One region of the Marinobacterium sp. xm-d-579 genome, then DNA from elsewhere that is predicted to be linked to it. Evidence: predicted binding sites of a transcription regulator. Region 1 holds the regulator's gene; each other region holds the start of a gene.
The links. The regulator FNR, encoded in region 1, switches genes on or off when oxygen is low (the NO sensors DNR and NnrR bind a similar motif). The targets are predictions, from matches to a motif close to TTGATNTANATCAA.

Region 2: XMD579_RS06540 (YdcH family protein) is a predicted target of FNR. The motif match lies at 1,526-1,539, and genes of this name have one in related genera.
Region 3: XMD579_RS08160 (cytochrome ubiquinol oxidase subunit I) is a predicted target of FNR. The motif match lies at 2,697-2,710, and genes of this name have one in related genera.
Region 4: XMD579_RS08195 (cytochrome ubiquinol oxidase subunit I) is a predicted target of FNR. The motif match lies at 1,589-1,602, and genes of this name have one in related genera.

What each region holds. Positions count from the first base shown of each region.
Region 1 is NZ_WBYP01000002.1:227,741-231,917, forward strand. Features, by position in the region: gene XMD579_RS04765 (alpha/beta hydrolase) at 1-669, opposite strand, end outside; gene XMD579_RS04770 (adenine phosphoribosyltransferase) at 770-1,288, opposite strand; gene fnr (fumarate/nitrate reduction transcriptional regulator Fnr) at 1,302-2,063, opposite strand; gene hemN (oxygen-independent coproporphyrinogen III oxidase) at 2,185-3,570, opposite strand; gene XMD579_RS04785 (sulfite exporter TauE/SafE family protein) at 3,646-4,177, opposite strand, start outside.
Region 2 is NZ_WBYP01000002.1:602,320-606,496, reverse strand. Features, by position in the region: gene aroA (3-phosphoshikimate 1-carboxyvinyltransferase) at 156-1,433, opposite strand; gene XMD579_RS06540 (YdcH family protein) at 1,604-1,840, shown strand; gene XMD579_RS06535 (5'-nucleotidase C-terminal domain-containing protein) at 2,022-3,923, opposite strand; gene XMD579_RS11525 (HupE/UreJ family protein) at 4,085-4,177, shown strand, end outside.
Region 3 is NZ_WBYP01000003.1:185,937-190,113, forward strand. Features, by position in the region: gene XMD579_RS08155 (hypothetical protein) at 1-1,149, opposite strand, end outside; gene XMD579_RS08160 (cytochrome ubiquinol oxidase subunit I) at 1,161-2,555, opposite strand; gene XMD579_RS08165 (hypothetical protein) at 2,814-4,025, shown strand; gene XMD579_RS08170 (GTP-binding protein) at 4,083-4,177, opposite strand, start outside.
Region 4 is NZ_WBYP01000003.1:195,799-199,975, forward strand. Features, by position in the region: gene XMD579_RS08195 (cytochrome ubiquinol oxidase subunit I) at 1-1,497, opposite strand, end outside; gene modC (molybdenum ABC transporter ATP-binding protein) at 1,643-2,725, opposite strand; gene modB (molybdate ABC transporter permease subunit) at 2,722-3,414, opposite strand; gene modA (molybdate ABC transporter substrate-binding protein) at 3,407-4,177, opposite strand, start outside.

The DNA of each region.
Region 1 (4,177 bases):
GTCGTACTCAGGGTAGTTACCGTAGTAGCTTAAGACCGCTTCAGCTGACGCACCGCTGTTCTCACAGTAGATGATGCTGATGCCATCGATCATCGCCTTAGGGTCCATTCCCTTAGCTTTTTCTAGAATCGGCTCGATAGGCGTTTCATAGCGTTTGCCATAACCCTCTATGGTCTTAGTGTAGTCCCAAGTTGCAGGTGCTAATAGAACTTGGCCTTTGATCTTATCTTGGTTAGCTGCAGCAAACTGAGCCGTCTGGTTGCCGCCACGCGAGTGACCCATTACCCAACGATCGCCTGCGCCCTGTCCATCTAGCCAGGTTTGCCATGCATCCATTTCAGCCAGTGCTTGCTGCATGGTGTGTTGAGCCGGAAGGGTACAGTCATACATCGCTGATTCGCGGTTATCCAGGCCGTAACTTAGGTTGATGGCTAGAGTAGAGATGCCATAATCGACCATCTGTTCCTGCACGTAGCTGATGATCTCCATCTCGTTGTGAGCCAGGGTGCCGTGCGTCAGCATCAGTATACCGTCTGCTAAGGATTTATCAGCAGCCAGTTCAAGATTGCCGTTCAGTGTTAAACCCTCAAACGGTATCTGAACCTGTTCAGCTTGTGCAGCTGTCGCCATGAGTGATGCAGCGAGTAGGGTGGTCGATAGTCGAAGCATTTAAAACTCCATTAAACTTAAATTTTTTATCGTTTGTAGGTATAAAAAAACCGAGGTGGCTAAACCTCGGTTTCTATTAGAGACCGTCGTAGGCCAGTAATCAGTATACGGGGACGCCGGTGTCTTGGATTTTTTGTGATCCGTTAAGGTCTGGCAGGTCAATCAGCGCAGCCACCTCAACTACGCTAGCCCCTAGACCGTTGATCAGTGTGCAGGCCGCCAGAGCTGTGCCACCAGTGGCAATCAGATCGTCGATTAGTACCACTTTATCGCCAGCGGTAACGGCATCCTTCTGAATCTCCACAGAGGCGGTGCCGTACTCCAGCGTATAGTCTTGGTGAATCGTTTCACCAGGCAACTTGCCTTTTTTACGAACCAAAATTAGAGGCTTGTTCAGCTGGTGTGCAATAATCGCACCAAATAGAAAACCTCGAGCATCGATACAGGCTATGTGGGTAATATCCATCTGCATGTAGCGATCAATAAAGGCGTTCGCAACCATGCGAGAGGCACGTGGATCTTGAAAAATCGGTGTAATATCACGGAACAGAATGCCAGGCTCTGGCCAATCTGGAATAGAGCGGACAACCGATTTTACATAGTGCTCGTCGTAAGACATTAAAGATCCTTATTTAACCGTGGTGTTGATTGCACTCTGGGCTAGGTGCTTCACCTGCCGCATCCAGCAGCGCTGCTTGATCAAGAATTTCCAGCTCTTTACCTTCAACACGAATCAGCTCTTGTGAAGAGAAGCGTGTAAAGATTCGACTGACCGTCTCGACCGCTAGGCCAAGGTAGTTGCCTATTTCGTTACGTGACATCGAAAGTCGGAAGGATTGTGCAGAGTAGCCACGCAGGGCATAACGTTGCGACAGCTTGAAAATAAAGGTTGCGATACGTTGTTCAGCCGTCTTTTTAGAGAGCAGCATCATCATCTGTTGGTCATCGCTGATCTCGTGGCTCATAGAGCGCATCACAGAACGACGCAGCTCTGGCATTTGACCTGCCAGATCGTCCAAGCGTGAGAAAGGGATCTCACAGACAGTGGTCGTCTCAAGCATCTTAGCCGACATTGGGTAGCTGCCTGAATCGAATCCGGCTAGGCCAACCAGTTCACCTGGGAAGTAGAAACCGTTGATCTGCTCTTCTCCCTCAGGGTTTACAGAGTAAGTTTTTAACGACCCCGCACGAATGGCGAACAGTGACGTGAACTCTTCACCCTGTCTAAACAGGAAGTCGCCCTTGTGAAGTGGTTTGCTCTTATCAACGATATCGTCGAGGCGAAGCGCCTCTTCGTCGTTTAGAGAGACAGGCAAGCAGAGTGTACTCAAGCTGCAGGTGTTACAGCTTACCTGGCCGATGCTGGCGAGTTTGATGTTTTTGGTGTCAGACATAACTGCTCCTTAGTTGCCTGACAGTATATCCAAAAGCGCTTTATTGACCCAAGTCAATTTAGATAAAAAAGTGGACTTTTTAACGGTCCACTTTTAGTGAAATTTACTGTGCAAAATCGGATTAGATGATTTTAGAAAATCGCTGTTCTGAGTGATCGATATAGGCATCAAAGGTCATGCAGATTCGACGAATCAACAAACGCCCAGCGGCGGTGACATCCATTCCATCCTCTCTTAAATGAATCAGGCCATCCTGTGCCATCGGCTCAAGCAGTTTTAATTCGTTAGCAAAATACTCTTTAAAGTCGATATTGAGCGCTTTGGATTGATCGGCAAAATCGAGTTGGAAGTCACAGATCAGGCGGGTAATCACCGCTCTGCGAATTTTGTCATCCTCATTGAGGCAGTACTCTTTGGTTAATGCTGAGCCCTGAGATTCAATATCCTGAGTGTAGCGCTCAATGTTAGGGCTGTTCTGTAGGTAGTAATCGCCAATCTGACTAATAGATGAGACGCCTAAACCAATTAGGTCACACTGTGAGTGAGTGGTATAGCCCTGGAAGTTACGGTGCAGCGTTCCATCATCTTGGTGTTGTGTCAGTGTGTCGTCTGGCAGAGCAAAGTGATCCATACCAATGTTGCGGTAGCCCGCTGCCGTCAGCTTCTCAATACTTTGATGGTGAATCGCAAGTTTAGTGAGCGCGTCGGGTAACTCATCGGCATTGATGCGACGCTGCGGTTTGAAACGCTCGGGTAGGTGAGCATAGTTAAATACCGAGAGACGATCGGGTCGTAGCTCTAGAATTCGGTCCAAGGTCTCGGCAAAGCTCTCTTCAGTTTGCAGCGGCAAGCCATAGATTAGATCGACATTGATTGAGCGAAAGCCCAGTTCACGCGCCTCTTTAAGAAGGTCCGTTGTCATCTCTAGAGATTGCACGCGGTTTACCTTGATTTGAACCGCTTCGTTAACATCCTGAACCCCTATGCTGATGCGGTTGAAACCTAATTCACGCAGCAGTTTTAAGCGGCCAGGTGTCATCTCACGAGGGTCGATCTCGATGGCGTAGTCACCCTGATCATCATCACGCAGTTTGAAGGCCTCTTTAAGTGCCTGCATTAAGCGAGCGGTCTGCTCATCATCGATAAAGGTGGGTGTACCACCGCCCCAGTGAAGCTGATCCACTTGTACGTCACTGCCCAGTTCAGAGCTGCGCAGTTTAATCTCTTTTAACAGCGTCTGAAGGTAGGGTTCTGCGCGGGAACGATCTTTTGTGACCACCTTGTTGCATCCGCAGTAGTAGCAGACGTGTGCACAGAAGGGGATGTGAATATAGAGTGATAAAGGCTTACGACTGTCGCGCTCACTGATCGCTTTAGAGAGCGTTTTGACACTGTCTGGAGTGTCAGTAAATTGCAGTGCGGTTGGGTAAGAGGTGTAGCGTGGACCTGCTAAATCATAACGGCGAATCAGGTCGGTATCCCACTGGATGTTGGTCTGTTGCAGCACAGTAATATTCCTTAATCATCAGATGTAAGAATATTAGGCAATAATAGAGGTTTATGTGTTGATACGGGTCAACCGCTACGCGCTTAGCAGTGTCCAAATGCCCATCATTATCAACAGCAGCCCCGAGAGTTTGCGTACCAAAGTGTGGGCGACCAGCTCGCGTAGTTGTTTAGCCAGTAGTCCAGTGGCGAGCATGGCTGGTAATGTACCCAAGCCAAAGCCCAGCATGAGTAGAGTGCTTTCTGTAACGCTCCCGGCGGCTGATGACCAGATCAAGGTGCTGTAGACCAGACCGCAAGGTAGCCAGCCCCAGCCAATGCCCAGTACTAGGGCTTTAAACGGGGTATCGGCAGGCATAAAGGGTTTAAGGAGAGGCGCTATCTGTTTCCACAATAGCGAACCAGCCTGTTCCAGTTTGGTTAAACCAAACCACCACTGTGCGATGTAGAGGCCCATGCTGATCAGTAGAAGGCCTGCAATCCAGCGAAGCGCAAAGGCTATCTCTGTCTGTTGTAGGGTTGCACCTAACAGACCAAGAATGGCACCCGCTGCACAGTAGCTAGCGATACGTCCAAGATTGTAGCTAAACAGACCTAATAGGGAGTTG
Region 2 (4,177 bases), 370 kb from region 1:
AATCATTGAACGGAGCGTGCCGCAGGCCGAGTGAGCGTGGTCAGTTTTTGCTTACTTTTTGCTGACCAAAAAGTAAGGCTGGCCGCCTTTAGGCGAGTAGAATGTTTTAAAGTAGAGGTGACAGGCTGAAAGCCAGTCACCACCTAAAGGGCAGGTTACTTCGTAACCTCAGCAAACAGATCAAAATACTCTGGGAAGGTTTTGCTGGTACAGCCCGGGTCATTGATGATGATCTCGCTGTTGCCGAACGAGGCGAGTGAGAAGCACATGGCCATGCGGTGGTCGTCGTAGGTATCGATCGCGGCGCTCTGGATTTCGGCTGGTGGTGTAATCTCGATGAAATCTTCGCCTTCCACCACTTCCGCACCCACTTTACGAAGCTCGGTTGCCATTGCGGCTAGGCGATCGGTCTCTTTGACGCGCCAGTTGTAGACGTTGCGAATGGCCGTAGGGCCTTTTGCGAACAGGGCGGTTGTGGCAATCGTCATTGCAGCATCGGGAATGGCGTTCAGATCCAGGTCTACACCGTTCAGTTCGCCTTTAGAGACCTCTACCCAAGTTGGGCCATAAGTGACCTTAGCACCCATCTTACCGAGCACTTCAGCGAAGGCTTTGTCGCCTTGTACCGATTCAGAACCGACGCCGTAGACGCGAATCGTACCGCCAGCAATAGCCGCTGCAGCTAGGAAGTAGGAGGCTGATGAAGCATCACCTTCAACCATCACTTCGCCGGGCGAGTGGTAAGTCTGTCCGGCTTTAACGACAAAGCTCTGGTAGTTGTTGTTCTCGACCTCAACACCAAACAGCTTCATCGAGTGCAGGGTGATATCGATGTAAGGCTTAGAGACCAGCTCACCATCAACAACGATCTCTAAATCCTGCTGTGCCATCGGTGCGGCCATCAGTAGGGCAGTCAAAAACTGGCTCGAGATGTTGCCTCGAATCGATACACGTCCGCCTTTCAATTGTTGAGCGTTAATCTTTAGCGGCGGGTAGCCTTCATCTTTTAAGTACTCGATATCAGCACCAATTTGACGAAGAGCATCAACCAAATCTTCGATAGGGCGCTCGTACATGCGAGGTTCACCGGTCAGTGTGAACTCACCTAAACCTAGGCAAAGTGCGGCGGTTAGTGGGCGCATTGCAGTACCGGCGTTGCCCAGGAACATCTCAGCACTTTGCTGCTTGAAAGGACCTGCCACACCGGTGACAACGCACGAGCGACGATCATCAGCTAGCTCATAAGAGACACCCAACGTTTTTAGTGCATTCAGCATATGGGTAACGTCTGCGCTGTCTAGCAGGTTGGTTACCTTGGTTTCACCTTCCGCCAGTGCAGCTAGAAGAAGAATTCGGTTTGATAGGCTTTTTGAGCCTGGCAGTTGAACGTCACCGTTTGCAAAATCGCGAGGTTGGAGTGAAAGAGTTTCCATAATCTTAAAAGTGTAGTTGATCGCCAAAAAAGGATCGAAAAAGGTACAGGTAAACGCCTGTTAAGTCCATTGTTCAGAGAGATTCGTTTTAATTGATTTCAATCAATGGACGATGGAGAAGAGTAGGGCATATTAGAACCATCAACACTGTATGGAATTAGGAGTAAAAAATGATCGGAGAACACCACGATCTAGTTCATGAACTTCCAGAGTATCGCGAACGTATTCATGAGCTTAAAACATCAAACAACCACTTCTCTCGTCTGTTTGATGAGTACCACGAAATTACTAAGCAGGCTGAGCTTGCTGCAGCTGAAGTTGAACCGACCACGACCAGTCGTGAAGAGGAACTTAAAAAGCGTCGTCTTGAACTGAAAGATGAGCTTTTCAAAATGCTTCAGGGTTAACCCTTTTCATTGTCCTTTCGTTGCTTGAACGTTACCCGTCTTTTTAGGCGGGTTTTTTTTTGCTTCAATTTTTTGTTGGAGCGATCTTAAAAAGGTCGCGATATTCTGAACTGCTATTTGTCCAGGTTTCTCATAGCAATAAAAAACCCGCACTAGGCGGGTTTTTTAATGGGGTAGGCTGTTATGCCCAATCACCTGGGTAGTCAGCGAAACCTGGGTTGTCAGAGACACCCACCACTTTAGGGTTGTTCACCTTAGGTAGTTTGATCACCATGTTCTCATCGCGTTCTGCTTTTAGGTAGTCAGCAATGATATCCCAGAGTAGTCGACCCTCTGGTGTGCGGTTAACAGTTGCCCAACCAGAGACGCTGTAGTTCTTGTCATCAGCAATCACTTCACCGTTGTCTAGGCGTACTTCAGAGATACGCTGGCCAAGTGGTTTGGTTGGATCGATGGTGTAGTCAAGACCACCCACGCGAACCATGTCGCCACCTGATTGTAGGTATGGATCTGGATCGAATAGGTTGTCGGCAACACCTTCAAGCATCTCTTTGATCGCTTTACCAGTCATCTCTTGAACGTAAGTTTCAGAGTAGGTTGTTGCACACTGGCTCATGACATCTTCCATTGTGATCCACTCACCCTCTAGAGTAGTGGTACCCCAGCGAACGCCGGCTGATAGTGCGATGTCTGCCTTGTACTCCCAACGAAGTGCGTTACAGATAACTTGGTCCCAAGTGCCCATGAAGTTACCGCGACGGTAAAGAGTACGATCCGCTTTAGCCAGTTTCTCTTGAAGAATCTCTTCGAAGGTTTTGCCGACACGGATTGGGTTGTTCTGCCACTTCTTGTTACGCGCTTCGATGATGTTCTCATCGTAACGACCTTGGCGCATCTGGTTGATGTACGCTTCCATCTCACCGTCAGCTTCAAGCCAATCAGAGATAACAGGTAGCTGTTTGTAAGTCATGTTGGTGATCTGGCCATCTTCGATCGAGAAGTCCATACAGCCGACAAACTTACCGTTTGAACCTGCGTTGGTTACCCAACATTCGCCACCGTCAACGTTCTTAACTTTGATCGGTTGTGGAACACCATCGTGAGTGTGACCGCCGAATACAGCATTCAGGCCAGGAACACGTTCAGCCATCTTGATGTCGACGTCCATACCGTTGTGCGATACAAGAACAACCGCGTCTGGCTGCTCCTCTTCACGGATCTGCTGAACAAGCTCGATCATCTCTGGTTCACGAAGACCGAAAGACCAGTCTGGGAAGAACTCTTTAGGGTTGGCGTTTGAGGTACGTGGGAAGGCTTGACCAACAACGGCGATACGCTTGCCGTTGATCTCTTTAATCACGTATGGCTGGAACGCATGACCCGTATCTTCGTCGTACAGACCACGGCCATCGAAACGCTCAACCATTTCGTAGTACTCATCACCAAACAGTGAGTCTTCTAGTACTTTAACGTTCTGACCGATGAAGTCACCTTTGAACAGAGCAACGTTCGAAAGAACTTCCTCTTCACGGTAGGTGAACTCCCAGTGACCAACCATAACGTCGATGCCAAGAATGTTAGATGCCTCAACCATGTCGACACCACGTGTCCACAGTGAAGTACCCGATCCCTGCCATAGGTCACCGCCATCAAGGGTCAGTGTGTTTTGGCGTCCGCCCGCTTGATCGCGTAGACGATCTAGAAGTGTTTTAACGTGTGCGAAACCGCCCGTACGACCGTACTTCTTAGCTTCTTCTAGGAAGTTAAGGTAGGTGTATGCGTAAGCTTCAGGAGAGTTCTCTGAAAGACCCATCTCCTTAAGGAAATTTTTGCCGACAACGTGTGGTGGACGACCAAATGCATCACCGACACCAAGGTTGACGTTTGGCTCACGGAAGTAGACAGGCTTTAGCTGGCCGTGAACGTCTGTAATGTGAAGGATACGAACATCACCTTCCATTGGAACATCATAAAATCCGCTTGGAGCAGTGTTGCTTGCTAGCGCGCGAGAAGTGTAAATTGCTGGTAGGCTTCCTGCTGCAGCAGCGGCGGCCATAGCCTTCAATAGTTGACGACGATTCATAGTTATCTTAGTTTCCCACTCTTCTTAAAGGGCCCACAGGCTGAAATCCACCAAAAGCACGCATGCTTATTACTAGAGACATACCAGTGAGACTAATTCCAGGCATTTTCGTTATATGCACATTAGTTACATCCTTATTCTACCCAGTTAGGGCTGATGTTGTGAAGCCTGCATTGATAGAGATCTCTGCAAATACGACTGAAGTGGTAGAGATTGAGATCCGTGCCAGCCTCGAAGCACTTCTGACCGGTATC
Region 3 (4,177 bases), on a different contig from region 1:
ACCCAGGCGAGAGATAGCCACAGATGGTGTGTAGGTGCCTTCTGTTTGTCCCGCCTGCCATGCAACCGTGATTAGGTAGGTGCAGGCCATGCCACCGACAACTGCGAAAGTCGCGAAGAACAGAATGGTGCTGTACCAATCCATGTTAATTGGGTAGTCCATTGGGTTGTAGCCAGACTCAACGACTAGGGCAACCCAGCGAATGATTTCACGATCAACCGCGACCAGTGCGATCACTACAAAGGCGACCGCTACTAACCAGTAGGCGGTGTAGCCGTTGTTAATTTTGCTGCCAAACAGAGTCGGCACCATCGCTAAAGCGATCAATGCTAGGGCTGTGATGTAGAGCATCGGGTTGGTTAAAAACTCAATTTGGTTCTCTGGCAGGCTAACCATCCAGATTGCACCAATAAGAATCGATACCACAGAGCCTTGAGCAAGCAGTTTACGCGCCAGATTATGAACAAACTCAAGGTAACCCGAGTCGCTACCAGGACGAACGCTGATGTAGTGGCGGTAGCCGTAAAGCCAAGCGCCGGTCACAGGTGCTGCGAGAGCGATCATAAAGATGAAACGAGCCCAGTTGATGGAGTGTAACTGAGTGCCGCTGGCATCGATTTGACCCTGTGGTGCGTACCACTCCATCCACTGATCAGGGGATAGCATCTGGTTGGTAAGGGTGTGCATGATCAGACCCACAACAATGAACAGCGCGAGCGATAGAATCATGCTGCCGGGGCATTTTGTCTTATTCAGAGTCAGATCTTCATTTTTAAAGTAGAAGAGGTAGATCAACAGATAAGCGACCGACAGTATGATGATGAATCCAATGACCCACCAAGCGGACAGCACATTAGAGGTGTACCAGAAAGGATCATAGATCACCTGCACAAACAGCAGAGGCGCAACGCCGATAACCACGGCAACCGACACCGCAATCTTTGCGGTCGATAGCATGGCATTTGCAAGCTGGCGCCAGTAGCTATCTTGGCTCAATGCTCCACGAATGGTTAGCGCTGCACCGCCCAACATAACGTGAACCGCAAACATATGAAGAGCAAAGGTGACGACACCTAACACTAAAAATAGAATCGGATGTGAGGGAACCCCAGCCACATCACGAAGTGCGTATAAAGAGTCTACATTCATCGTGATACTCCTTAGTGAGACTGAGACACAGTGATCGGATTACCCTGATCAGCCGCGACAGCAATAGATCGATCTTTCAACTGACGAATAAAGCTAGCCAAGGCCACTGCTTCATCTTGTTGAAGTGGAATTTGTGGCATATAGAGCGTTGTACCACTCGACAGTGCCGCTCTTAAGTAGGCCGCAATATCCGACTCGCTAGAGTCGTCACCAAAGTAATTTGCCAGTGGGCGAATCCCTGTATCGGTCAGTGAGTGGCAGTTTGAACAGGTGTTCAACGCCAGAGCTTGACCAACCGCCTCTTTATTAGAGTCAGTCACCGTGCGCAGCTCCTCGGGAAGGAAGATCAGAGCGTTAGTGAAGCCATGCTCTTCAATGGTTGGGATTTCACTTTGAATGCCAAGCCCCGGAACATCACGACCAATAACCTGGTTAGAGTAGACGTATCCACCTGCAACATAAGGCTTACGAATCGACTCACGCGCAACCTCTTCTGGCCAAAGTCCGAACACCAAAATGACGACCGTCATGACGCCCGCAATGGCTGGTTTTAGCAGCTTTGGTGCGGCCAGAGTGGCTGCGAAATAGGCCATGATGCCGCCCATTACAGAGATTAGAGCGGGTGTGAAGTACTCCGGTAGACGATTCTCCATCACCAATTCAGCGGTCGCTGGAATCGTTGATAGGTACCATTTGAATAGACCAAGACCGGCTGCAGTCGCAACCAAACCTAGAATCGCCAGACGACGAACCATCTCTTTGCGGAAATCGATATCTTTAATTGAAGAGGCAACAATGCCTCCGACTACCGCTGTCATGGTGAACATAAACGCCGTTCGCATAGCCAATTGCGCAAAGGTGTTGGCGCCATAGAAACCGTTCAAGTAACCGCCTTCGGTGTACCAGTTTTCATTACCAGGCATCAGCATGAACGACAGAATACCGATAATGATTAGCATGGTGGTGTAAGAGGCTAGGCCAAAGATGATACTGATGCGCAGGTGTGTTTTCTGATCCACCTTATTCACCAAGTAGACGATCATGTAGACACCGATGACCTCGATGACAAAGAAGACCCACTCGGTTGCCCACTTCCAGACAAAGCTATGAATCAGTGCAGAGATACCACGCGGACTGCCGACCGTAGTTGAGAACCAGATGCCTGGTCCGGTAATCGAACCTAAGACATAAGAGAAGACCAAAAGAAACAGGCCGTAACGACGAATGTAGTCGAGAAGCTCTGGGCGGTTCTTACGGTAAGCGACCACCGCAAGGTAAGAGAAGACCAGTGCTGCACCCACAGATGTGTGTGAAAACAGAACGTGTATGGTCGCAATGATACCGATGATCCAACCTGAACCGAGTGTCGGTTCAAACCAGACTGGATAGAGTCCTAGCATCTCCATTGAATAGTTCCCCTTGAAGACGATACGTTTTGGGGAGTACCTCCCCGCTCAATGGTCGAGTCATCTCGACCAGCTTGGCGAGCAGTATCTATTCATGCAGAGATCGTCGCATTGAGAATCCGCAACCGGATTTATAGGTTTTTGCGATAAATCAAAAGAGGGTAAATAATATGTATATTAGGTATTGCTAATTTAGCTACACTCTAATATATTAGAAAAATCTAATATATTATGGTTTAACTAATTAGGAGATCTCCCATGTTTAGAAGAGACTCAACTCAGCCTTGGCATCCAAGCTTTTTCCTAGCGGCACTTGGCGCTGGCGGCATGTCTGTCGCGTTCTTTATGTATTTAATGTGGATGGTGCCTCATAAGGGTTACCCGATGCCGACTTGGGAACATTGGACGACTGCCTGGAGTGCAGACATTGCCAGTGGTATCCCAATGCCGTTAATTATTGGCTTTGCGATTGCCGGTGTTGTTATTTTTGGCTTGTTGCACATTGCGCTGTTGGTTTGGAATATCCGCGAATACAACGCAGTCAAAGGCACTGACGCCCACGAGAAGATTTTGAACTCACCCGCTGAAGTTCAAATGATGGCCTTGCCTCTGACCTTCTCCATGACAGTGAACGTGATGTTTGTATCGGGTGCGCTATTTGTTCCGGGTCTATGGACGATTATTGAGTGGATGTTCCCCGGCGCGCTGATCGCCTTTTTGATCATCGGTTACTACGCGCTAAAAATGTACGGACGTTACCTTGGTCGTATGTTGACGCAGGGGGGTTACCGCAGTGAAGAGCACAACCACCTTTCACCTCTAATGGCTGCATTTACCTTCTCAATGTTATCGGTTGGCTTTGCAGCGCCTGCAGCGATGTCGCACATCCCAGTTGTTATTACGATTGCCTCAGTGTTCTCGTACCTGTTCCTAATTGCCGCTGTATTGGTTGTTCTGGTCGTTCTGGTGTCGGGCGTCAATGCGATGATGCAGCACGGCCTTCAGGAGCAAGCGACCCCAAGTTTATGGATGTTGGTACCAATTGTGACACTGCTCGGTATTGAGTGGTTACGTATGGAGCACGGTATTGCCCACCTAACCGGTGGTGCATTGGATGCTGGCGATAACTTCCAAATGATGACGTTGATGGTTACTCTGCAAGCCGTGATCTTGATGGTTGGATACCGCGTGATGAAGCTAAACGGTTACCTAGACAAGTATCTGCATGGTGGCGAGCACAGCCCAGTGGCCTTTGGCCTTGTCTGTCCTGGCGTTGCCTTCTTTGTACTCAACCTTTTCTGGTGGCACGTTGCGATTGTCGGCACCGGTATTGTCGCTAAGTTTGGCTTAGTCTACTGGTTGGGTATCGGGGTTATGTTCTTGATTCAGGCCGCGACGATTTATGCGATTGTCCGCCTTACAAAGAACATGCTTCGCCACCCAGAGTTAGTGGTTGAACCTGCAGTATAAACAGTAGGAGCGATCTCGATGAGGTCGCGATTAACTGAAAAACCCCATGAAATGTCGTTATTTCATGGGGTTTTTAGTTGACGGCTCCGCAATATCAATCAGCTCCTTAAACGTGTTCTCGATAAACTCTTTGCTGACGTTTTGCGTGATAA
Region 4 (4,177 bases), on a different contig from region 1:
GATGTATTTCACCATCAGGTAGATCTCGATGACCAAGAACAGAGTGTAGAGTCCAATAAAGCCCGCCAAGCTCATCCACAGATCCGTCTCAGTTAGGTGAGAGGTTGCGACATAGGTCGGAAGAATTTCACCGATCGCCCAAGGTTGACGGCCAAATTCAGCAACGAACCAACCCATCTCACTGGCAATCCAAGGAAGCGGTAGAGAGAGCAGTGCGAACCACTGCAACCAACGTGTCTGGTAAGCCTTACGCTTAGCGGTGTAGTAGAAGGCTAGGACAAATAGAAGCAGCATCGTAAAGCCTGCACCGACCATGACACGGAAGGTCCAGAACATCGGAGCCACCTGTGGAATGGTGTCCCGAGCCGCCAGTTTGATCTGCTCTTCGGTCGCGTCAACAACCGCCTGCGTGTAACGCTTCAACAGCAGACCGTAGCCCAGATCAACGCTGACTTTAGAGAACGCAGCACGATTTTCAGGAGTGTCTTCACCGTTACGCAGTTTCTCTAGAAGGCCATAAGCGACAATGCCGTTGCGAATGCGATCTTCAGCATGAGCCACTAGATCTTTAATACCGGTAACCTCCTCATCCAAGGAGCGGGTTGCAATTAGACCCAAGGCGCCCGGAATTTTCAGAGCGTAGTCAGTTGTCATGGTCTCTTCATTGGGAAGGCCGACAACGGTAAAGGCTGCAGGTGCTGGGTGTGTATCCCACTCCGCCTCGATCGCTGCCAATTTAACCTTCTGCACTTCGCCCACTTCGTAGCCAGATTCGTCACCTAACACGATGACAGAGATCGCAGAGGCTAAACCGAAGGCTGAAGCGATCGCGAATGAACGACGTGCAAATGGAATGTCACGGTTACGCAGCATGAAGTAGCTGCTGACGGCTAGAACGAAGATAGCGCCCGTTACATAACCTGCAGAGACAGTGTGAACAAACTTAACCTGCGCCACTGGGTTTAGCAGGACTTCCGCGAAGCTGTCCATCTCCATGCGCATGGTTTCAAAGTTGAAGTAGGCCCCAACAGGGTTCTGCATCCAACCGTTGGCGATCAAAATCCACAACGCAGAGAAGTTAGAGCCCAGTGCGACCAACCAGGTCACAGCAAGGTGCTGTACCTTGCTCAGGCGATCCCAACCGAAGAAGAACAGGCCGATCATAGTGGATTCAAGGAAGAAGGCTACCAGACCTTCAATCGCCAGCGGTGCACCAAAGACGTCGCCCACGTAGTGCGAGTAGTAGGCCCAGTTGGTTCCAAATTGGAACTCCATGGTCAAACCGGTGGTCACACCTAGCGCGAAGTTAATACCGAACAACTTACCCCAGAATTTGGTCATATCGCGGTAGATCTGCTTGCCGGTCATGACATAGACAGATTCCATGATGGCCAGCAGGAAGGATAGACCGAGGGTCAGTGGTACAAATAGAAAGTGATACATCGCGGTAATAGCAAACTGCCAACGCGATAGTTCCACAACCGATTCTGAAATCATCGGGGATGCCTCCAGTAGACAAATTAAGCACAAAAATTATGTGCACTGCACAAAGTTTCAGAATTGTAATCGGTTATATAGTCAAAAGTAATTGATATATATCTAAAGTCTTAACGATAAATGCTCACGACTAGTTGAGAAAATCTCAACCTTGGCAGCGGTTAGAGGGGCAGATGTTGACCGATTTTATGATCAGAACGCAGGGATCGCCGATCTTGAGGTTTAGATTGTTAAGGGAGCGTTTGGTGATGTGTGTTGAGACGATATCTGTTGCAATGCACACGTTAATAAGTACATCACTCGATGAAGTCGTTTCAATGGATTCAACCCTTCCGGAAACCTGATTCAAGGCAGAGATGCCTGCCACTTTTGCGGTCGATAGGATTAGATCGTTCGCGACCAGTTCAAGGCAGACCGCTGAACCTATGGGTGCATCAAGGGTCGGCACATAGAGTGTTTCGCTGGCCACTTGAAGCTCGGACAGTCCATCGGGGTGTTGTGCCACTAACTGGGTTGTCAGTGTCGACTTGATCGCACGATTGGCGGTTCGCGCGACCTTGCTGTTGGCCATCACCTCTCGCGCAGGCCCTTGAGTCACAATGCGGCCCTGCTCCAGTGCGATGACATGGTCAGCCAGCTCTAATACCTCTTCGGGTGAGTGGGTTACGTAGAGCATAGGAATACCCAATTCCCGGTTTAATTTTTTGAAGTAGGGGAGTAGCTCCGCTTTTCGGGCGCCATCGAGTGCTGCAAGGGGTTCATCGGCCAGAATAAGATCTGGTGCGCTTAATAACGCACGACCAATCGCAACACGCTGTTTTTCACCACCAGAGAGTGAATTTGGCGTTCGCCTAAGTAGGGGTTTTATACCTAAAAGTTCGACGATCTGGTAAAAATCGACGCTTTTGTCGACCTTATTGAAGCGTTTCGCGTAATTTAGATTCTGCTCTACTGTCAGATGTGGAAAGAGTCGGCTCTCTTGAAAAATGTAGCCAATGTTGCGTTGATAGGGCTTTAAGCTCGTGTTTGAAGCGCTATCAAATAACACCCGATCGGACAGAGTGACGCGGCCTTGGCTGTTGCTTTGCAAGCCGGCTATCGCATTGATTGTGGTGGTTTTCCCTGAACCTGACTCGCCAAATAGAACCGTGATGCCACTGGGGGCTTCAAAGGCTATATCAAGCGAGAAGTTTGGCATCGACTGCTGCAAAGTGACTGACAGTGTCATGACTGCAACCTCCGGCTCATACGACGTGACAGCCATTCAGAGGCAAGAAGTGCACTCATCGCAATGATAATAGAGATGATCACCAGTTTGGTCGCAGAGCTTTCACCACCGGGTACCTGAAGAAACGCATAGATAGCCGAAGGGAGTGTCTGAGTCTGACCTGGAATATTCGATACAAAGGTGATGGTGGCTCCAAACTCACCCATCGCTTTGGCAAAGCCCAGAACGGAGCCGGCGATCACACCAGGAAGCATTAAAGGTAGGGTGATGGTGATAAACACCCAGCGCCTTGAGGCACCCAGGGTTGCGGCCGCTTCCTCTAATTTAGGATCAATGGCTTCAATGGAGAGACGAATAGCGCGAACCAGTAATGGAAAAGCCATGATGGCTGCTGCTAATGCGGCACCGCTCCAGCGGAAAGCAAACTCAATTCCCCACTCAGCAAGGAATGATCCGACAGGCGTGCGTTTTCCGAAGGTCATTAACAGCAGATAACCCGTTACAACGGGCGGTAAGATCAAGGGTAGATGGACAATTCCGTTGAGAAGCTGTTTCCCTGCAAACTCCTTTTTCGCCAGAAGATAGGCAACGCCAATGGCCACAGGCAGGCTAAGCAGTGTTGCCCAAAAAGCTACCTTAATTGATAGGAGAACTGCCGCCCACTCGTTGGGGCCTAGCCAATCAGTCACGTTGTTGCGAATCCATTAAAAAGCCGTTGCGCTCTAGTATCGCCCTAGACTGCTCTGAGCGCAAAAACTCTAAAAATGCCGCGGTTGATTTATCACTCTCTGTAACAGCCGCAACCGGATATAGAATTCTGTCATGGGACTCTGTAGGGAAGGTGGCAGCTATTGAGACCTTGGGTTCAGCCACCGCATCCGAGTGATAGACGATCCCTAAAGGTGCTTCACCTGAAGCAACTAATGCAAGTGCAGACCGCACATTGTCTGATTGAGCGACTTGCTGCTTAAGGGGGTCCCAAAGATCAAAATAAGTAAGTGCTTGCTTACCGTAAATGCCAGCAGGTACAGATTCCACAAGACCCATGGCCAGGTATTCATTGTCCAGCCAATCGAGCAGTTCTTGCGACCTGGTGAGGGTGAGTTTTGCGTCTGGAGTATGACTTATCAGTACCAACTGATTACTGGCAAGGTTGAAGCGAGTCGGTTCATTAATTAGCGCCCTATCAGATAGGTAATCCATCCAGGCAGTGTTGGCAGAGATGAAAATATCGGCTGGTGCGCCCATCTCTATTTGACGTGCTAAGGTGGCAGACCCCGCATAAGAGACAACAATCGAGTCTGAATGGTCTGCCTCGTAATGTTCTGTGATCTCATCGATCGCATTTTTTAAGCTCGCTGCTGCAAACACAGTAAGTGTGTTTGCAACGGCTTGTGAGGATGCAAAAGCAGCCAGACTCAGCGTGAGTATTGATCTAAGTAGGACTGCTTT